DNA from 2 places in the Spongiibacter tropicus DSM 19543 genome. Region 2 is predicted to be linked to the other one. Evidence: riboswitches for the same ligand, from Rfam matches in the RefSeq annotation. Region 2 holds a riboswitch; the other holds the start of a gene.
The links. Region 2 has a riboswitch for cobalamin ahead of G411_RS0106925 (TonB-dependent receptor). Riboswitches for the same ligand answer to the same signal wherever they lie in the genome.
Positions count from the first base shown of each region.

Region 1: linked by a shared signal. The riboswitch ahead of G411_RS20355 (TonB-dependent receptor domain-containing protein) and the one ahead of G411_RS0106925 (TonB-dependent receptor) in region 2 are both predicted to bind cobalamin.

Region 1 covers NZ_ATUS01000002.1:167,502-170,867, reverse strand. The annotation lists gene cobO (cob(I)yrinic acid a,c-diamide adenosyltransferase) at 1-348, opposite strand, end outside; gene G411_RS20355 (TonB-dependent receptor domain-containing protein) at 372-2,231, opposite strand; cobalamin riboswitch at 2,324-2,477, opposite strand; gene G411_RS0112410 (hypothetical protein) at 2,554-3,366, opposite strand, start outside.
Region 2 covers NZ_ATUS01000001.1:1,469,922-1,473,287, reverse strand. The annotation lists gene G411_RS0106925 (TonB-dependent receptor) at 1-1,624, opposite strand, end outside; cobalamin riboswitch at 1,852-2,047, opposite strand; tRNA gene G411_RS0106920 (tRNA-Leu) at 2,142-2,228, opposite strand; gene rnr (ribonuclease R) at 2,355-3,366, shown strand, end outside.

The sequences.
Region 1 (3,366 bases), on a different contig from region 2:
TGTCTTTTGCCAGGCTTGTTGTGCCGCTTCGCGGTCCCGCGCCTTGCTTTGGGTTTCCCAGGTGAAGCCGGAGCCCATTACGATGAACGGGGTGTCGGGGCAGAACTGCTGGAGAAAATTCCGCTCTCCGCAGTCCCAGGTACCCTTGATGAACTGCACTACCGCTGCTTTATAGCCGTGACCAATACAGCGAATGACTGTGCCGAAACCCGAACTGGATTTACCTTTGCCGGGACCGCTGAGTACGATCAGTACTCCGCGCTCTTCGGTTGCCTTGGCAACGCGGGCATCAATCAGTGCTTTTTTCTTGGCCATCCGCTCGCGGTGGCGCTGTTCTTCATCCGTCATCGTATGTGGGCTCCTGTTGGTGCTCAGGGATTATAGGTGATACTCAGCAGCGCCTCGCGTCCGACAGACTGGTAGTCGCCAAGACTTCCGCCACGCGCACTGATGTACTCCTTGTCGAGGGCGTTCTTCACGGCAAACTTCAGGCTGAGATCCTCGCGCAGACGATAGGAAATGCCAGCATCCAGCAGGCCATAGCCACTCAGTTCATCGTTGTTGGCGGCATCTTCATAGCGGCTTCCCACCAGTCTCAGGCTGGCATTGACGCCCCAGCGATCCCATTCGCGATCAACATTGATGTTGGCCTGGCGGTCGGGGCGGCGGCGCAGCTCCTTGCCGAGGTCGCGATCTTCGGTATCCAGCAGCGTGATATTCGCATCGATATGCCACAGGGCAATCACGGTGGAAACACTGGCTTCTACACCCTTGATGCGCGCAGAATTAATCTGATCCGGACCAAAAGTGATTGGATTGTACGCGATCAGTTTTTCGACATCATTGGTGAAATAGTTCAAGCTCCAGCGTCCCCATGATTGCTGGCCGCGAATCTCGACTTCACGGTTTTTTGAGTGCTCGGGCTCAAGGTCGGGGTTACCGTAGCCTGGGTAGTAAAGGTCATTGAACGTCGGGGCGTTAAAACCTTCGCCATACGACAAGACCATTTTTATTGACTCAGTCAGGTCGATGCCTGCTGCCGCATTGCGGGTGTTGTGGCTGCCGAACTGCTCATTGTTGTCGTGGCGCCAGCCCAGCACATAATCAATCAAGCCGTGGTCGGCCTGCCATTGCAGGTAACCCGCGCTGGCATCGCGTTCACCTTGATCATAATTTTGCGTGCTTTTCACTTTGTCGCTGAAGTATTCGCCGCCGAGGGTCAGGGTATAGGCTTTGCCCAGCGTGAAGTCGTTTTGAATACCGCCTTGCTTGCGGGTGGTTTTAAAAATGTCACCACGCGGAGCGGCAGGATCTACGTAGCGATACTCGGTTTCACTTTCATCCCCTGAGCGGCCTGCGCTGAGGGTGAGTTTCCAGTTATCGGTAAGCAGGAACTCGCCACGCAGACTGCCGACGCTGACGGAGTTGTCACCATAGGGTGCGCACTCGACAGTATTCCAGGCGTTGTCATAGCAGTTCGCATCGTAGTCGTTTTCCGAATCACTCTGCTGATACATCGCATAGAGGTTTGCACGCTCGTTGATGCGATGAACCAGGCTGAAGTTTAGGGCTTGCTGTTCAAAGGCGTCGTCATCGCCATGGCGGCCCGCGGTGCTGGTGGTATTGTCGACACCATCGGTTTCGTCATGCAGCAGGCTCAAGCTGAACTGCGTGTCGGCATTGCCGCCGTTCAGTGCCGCCAGTGCTTTCAAGGTGTTGTTCGACCCCGCGCTCATCTGGACGAAGGGCTTCACGCCATCGGTATCATGAAACTTCTTGGTGATAATGTTGACCACGCCGCCAATGGCTTCGGAACCGTAAAGCACCGAGCGGGGGCCGCGCACAATTTCCACTCGCTCAATCAGCTCCGGGGGAAGGTTGGTCAATGCCGGGCTGCCGCTGGTAGCTGAGCTGACACGCACGCCGTCGACTAGCACTAGCGTGTGATTACTGTTGTTGCCGCGCAAGAACAGACTGGTGGCAGAGCCGCGACCACCATTGCGCAGCATGCTGACACCCGTTGCGCGGGACAGCAGTTCCTGCAGGTCTAGCGGTGCGATGCGTTCAATGTCAGCGCGCTCGAAGACACTGACCGGCGCCAATACTTCGGCCAGGCTTTGCTCAATCCGAGTGGCGGTGACAACCGTAGTTTCCATTTCCGGTGAACCGGCATGGGCGAGACTAATAAACAGCGGCAGGCAGCCGCCAATAGCGAGTTTTGCGAGTTTCATGATAAACCTCAAAGCTTGTGAACGTCAGCAATGAGGGAGGGATAGAGGTGATATACGAATATATGACCACTGATGAAGCCCTCCGCTACATCGGGTAAACAACTGATCAGGCCGGTTCCGGGCTCTCACCATGGGGTGATTACCGTTGCGGGGGCAGCGTCGGTCTTGTCGAGGTCGACTCACCGAACTTCCCGTTTAACCCTTGAGCGTGACACGCTTCAGGGCACCTGTTTCAGGCGGCGCAACTGTATGCCGGGCGACAAGGCTTGTCAAATTGCGATGGCCGACGCTTGTTGACCCAAGCCTTGTGGTTGAGGGAGTACTAGTTGAAATATAACCATAGCGGCTGGGCATCGCTGCCGAAACTGCCGAGGTACTGTCGCTCGACAAATTTGCCGTTGGTGTCGCGCAAAGGATCTGTTTCAAGCTCTGTATAGAGGGGGAAGGGCGTGTTGGCGTGCAGTGCTGCTTCGCCGAGATGGATGGCGGCTTCATACTGGCGGTGGCCGCTGTACATTGATGAGCTACCTTGGGCGTATTGATAGAGTCCCCAGTCGCTGATGGCGTATTTTTTCCAGCGCTCCTTGTCGCTGCTGGGTGGTTCGCCCTGCCAGTGAAAGCGAGTTTGTCGAATGCTGGTTATCCCGGGGCCACGGCCGATATGAATCCTCTCGTTGACCAGTGTGTCGAACAGGCCCATGTGGAGATACACGCGCAGTTGGTCATAGCCACTGGCCGTCCGTTCAGCGGTGGCGTCGCAGGCGATAAATAACCAGTCGCCGACAACCTTGGCATACAGTGTGGTTTGGCTGCCGTCATCGCTAGTCAGGCGAAGCGCGTCGCGCCATGCATCCGCTTCCAGAATGCCGTCGATGACGGGGGCGTCGGTATCGCGAGGGATTGAGAGGGTGCTCGTGCCCTCTGGCGGTGTCCTTGTGGCAGCCTGTTGGCTTCGGGCCGTTTTAATTTTGCGCTCCAGCAGGCTGTCATCATACTGGCGGCTTGCCGAGCTGCCTTTGCGCCGGATGTAATGGCGGTCGGCAATTTTGTCGAGATACAGCGATTCAAAGCGCTCGCCGTCAGCGAGCGTTACGGAAAAGCTGCCGGTATCGATCTTGCCCGACAGCTTCAAGCG
Region 2 (3,366 bases):
TATCGTAAACCGCCAGGCTGACTTGCAGGCGTTCGTTCAGCAGATTCTGCTTGATCCCGGCTTCCCACTGCGTGCCCTCCGCGAGGTCGAGGCTGGGGTTACTGGCAGAGAGCAGAGACTGTATTGCATCCACGGCCTTGCTGTACTGCAGATAAAGGCTGGTGGCCTCCGAGGCTTGGAATACCGCGCCAAGACGCCAGCTGTTGCCGGACAGCTCGTCATCAATGTGGCTCTCCGGTTGACCATTGCTGCGTGCGAGGTCGTCGCGGCTATAGTCGATACGGTCGTGCCGGAGGCCAGCGACCAGCAGCCATTCGGGTGTGATCTCCAGTACGTTGTCGATAAACAGTGAGGTGACATCTGTTTCGGAGTCAAAGTCGCGGGTGGTGGCGCTGCCCACATTGTCTTGCCAACGTCCCGGCGCAGGATTGTTCAGATCGACACTGGAGTTGCCGGTGTAAGGCGAGTTGTTGATATGGCTGAAACGGATGTCGTTCAGTTCTATCCCGATATTCAGGCGGTTCTGCATGCCCGCCATGTCAGTCTTCCAGAGCAGGTCGCTGCGGTGGCCGAGCTGTTCCTGTTCATGGAGAATTTCGAGGTAGGAACCACGGTCTACCTGTCCCGTGGTGTCGTTGTAGCGATAGCTTTCCACATTGCGCCAGTGGCGTTCGGCTGTGAGGTAGTAAGTGTCGCTGCGCCACGACAGGTTCTCACTGAGCTGCCATTCCGTATGCAGGCGCGGCCACAGGTCTTCGTACTCAACCAGGCCATCGGCGACGTTGTAGTTATTGCGACGCAGGCTGTCGCGGATTTTTCCGTCGACCAGTGGTGTGCCCCAGTAGGGCGCGGATTCGGTATTGGCGTAGTCGATGCTCAGTGTGGCCGAGAAATCCTCCCTGGGCCGGTACAGCAGTGAGCCGGCAATCGCCTGACGCTCGGCATCAGCGCGGTCGACATACCCCTCGGTTTGGTGATGTACCAGGTCGACGCGGTAAGCCAGTTCCGGGCTCAGTTCACCGCCGGCACCATAGGCATAACGCTGCAGGCCAAAGCTGCCCAGCGTGACCGCGACGCTATTGCGGGTTTCCCCAAACTGCGGCTTTTTGCTCACATAGTTCACGGTTGCGCCCACGGCGCCCACACCGTGAATCACCGAGCCAGGGCCGCGAAGTACTTCAATGCGTTCCACCGTCCAGGTGTCGGCAGGAAAACTCACCGTGCCCGAGCCGACATACAGGCGCGTGCCGTCGTAGGTGCTGACCACCGAGCTGTGGCCGTTAAAGCCGCGCACCGAGGTGGCGCTGCTGCCGTTGCCGGGACTGGCGCTGGAGGAAAAGCCCGCCGCGCGGGTGACTGCCATCATGCTGGAATCGTCACCGCGCAGCGCGATAGCTTCCTTGCTGATGACCGACACACTGGCGGGAATGTCCTGGGCGGACAGGCCGAGCCGTGAGCCTGCGGTGTTTTCTTCATCCAGTGCCAGTCCCTGTGACGACAGGCTGGTAGCGCGAACATCCACGTATTCCAGCTGCTGGTGCCCTGCCCATAGCGGGAGGCTGAGAATGCTTGATGCGAAAGCCAGCACCAGTGGGGCGCTACGGGGAGAAATGTCCTTTTTCATGGTGTTTCCTCAAACGGTTCGTTAGGCCGAGAGGAAAGGGAAAGGACGCCGGCAATGATGACATTGCCTATTCCGGCGCGATCGAAAGCCCTCCGCTTGATCTCGGCAGACAACAGTTGCGAACGTATGAGGGAGGAACAATCCGTCGTGGATTGCGTGATCAACGAGGTAGGAACCTGCGTGAAGCCCTCCGCTTCATCGGTACAGCACTGCATGCATGGCAAAGCACAAGGCTTCGCCATCAGGCCGGTATCGGGCTTCTGTGAACCTCTCGAATGAGAGCAGTTACCGTTGCGGGGGCAGCGGTGGCTTTGTCTGCGGCGGCCAAATCATTGCCGCGACGCACCACACTTCCCGTTTACCCTGCTCCAGACACTCCGGGCGAAGGAGAGTCGAGCAGGCACCTGATGCAGGGCGGGATCATATAGAAAGGCCTTTGGGGGCGCAAATTCAGTGAGAAAACAGATAAATGTAGAAATAAAAAAGCCGACCCTGTTGGATCGGCTTTCTTGAATAATGGTGCCCAGGAGAGGACTTGAACCTCCACGGCCGTGAAGCCACTAGCACCTGAAGCTAGCGTGTCTACCAATTTCACCACCTGGGCACAGGAGGTAAAACACGACGTGCGTCGTTGAGGCGCGCAATTTACTGATGCCACGCCTTTTTGTCAACGGTTTGCGTTACACTGGCTGCAAAATTTTTACTGTCATCCAAAAGGACGCATTTCTGCATGCCAAAAGGCCCCAACAAGCATTCTGATCCCCACGCTGCCCGTGAAGCCGAGCGCTACGACAACCCGGTACCCAGCCGGGAATATATTCTGGACGTCTTGCAGGGTGCCGAGCAGGGCATGAGTGCGGCGGCGATTCGCCGCGCCCTGGGGATTGAGGGTGAGGAGCAGCAGGAGGGCCTGCGCCGTCGTCTCAAAGCGATGCTGCGCGATGGCCAGCTCATTGAAGGGCGCCGTGGCAAGCTGCAGGTGCCGGATCGCGGCGAGGCGCTTATCGGCCGGGTGCAGGGACATCGGGACGGTTACGGTTTTGTGCTGGTGGAGGACGGTGAAGACATCTATCTCCACAATCGGCAGATGCAGCAGTTGTTTGATGGCGATGTGGTGTCGGTTGAGGTCAGTGGCACCGACAGTCGCGGTCGACGTGAGGGCATTGTCATCGAGGTGCTGGAGCGCAATACCCGGCAACTGGTGGGCAAGCTGAAAGAGCAGCGCGGTCGCTGGTTGCTGGTTCCCGATAACAGCCGCATCCAGAACTGGGTGCAGCTGGACGATGACAGTGTGGTGAATGCCCGTGAGGGCGACTATGTGATGGCCGATATCACCCGTCAGCCGGGTTTGCGTCAGCAAGCGCAGGGACGGGTCACCGAGGTGCTGGGCGATCGCGCCACGGTGGGTGTGGCCACCGAGTTGGCATTGCGCAGCCACGAAATTCCCTTCGAGTGGCCTGATGAGGTTGAAGAGGAGGCGCGGCGCTTTGGCAGCGAGCCCGATGAAGAGGGCAAACTGAACCGAGTGGATTTGCGCAAGCTGCCGCTGGTGACCATCGACGGGGAAGATGCCCGGGACTTCGATGACGCGGTGTACTGCGAGAAAAAGCGCTTTGGTGGCTGGCGACTGTGGGTGGCCATTGCGGATGTTTCGCATTATGTGAAGATCGACTCGGCGCTGGATGCAGAGGCCCATAAGCGGGCGACCTCGGTGTATTTCCCCGACCGGGTGGTGCCGATGT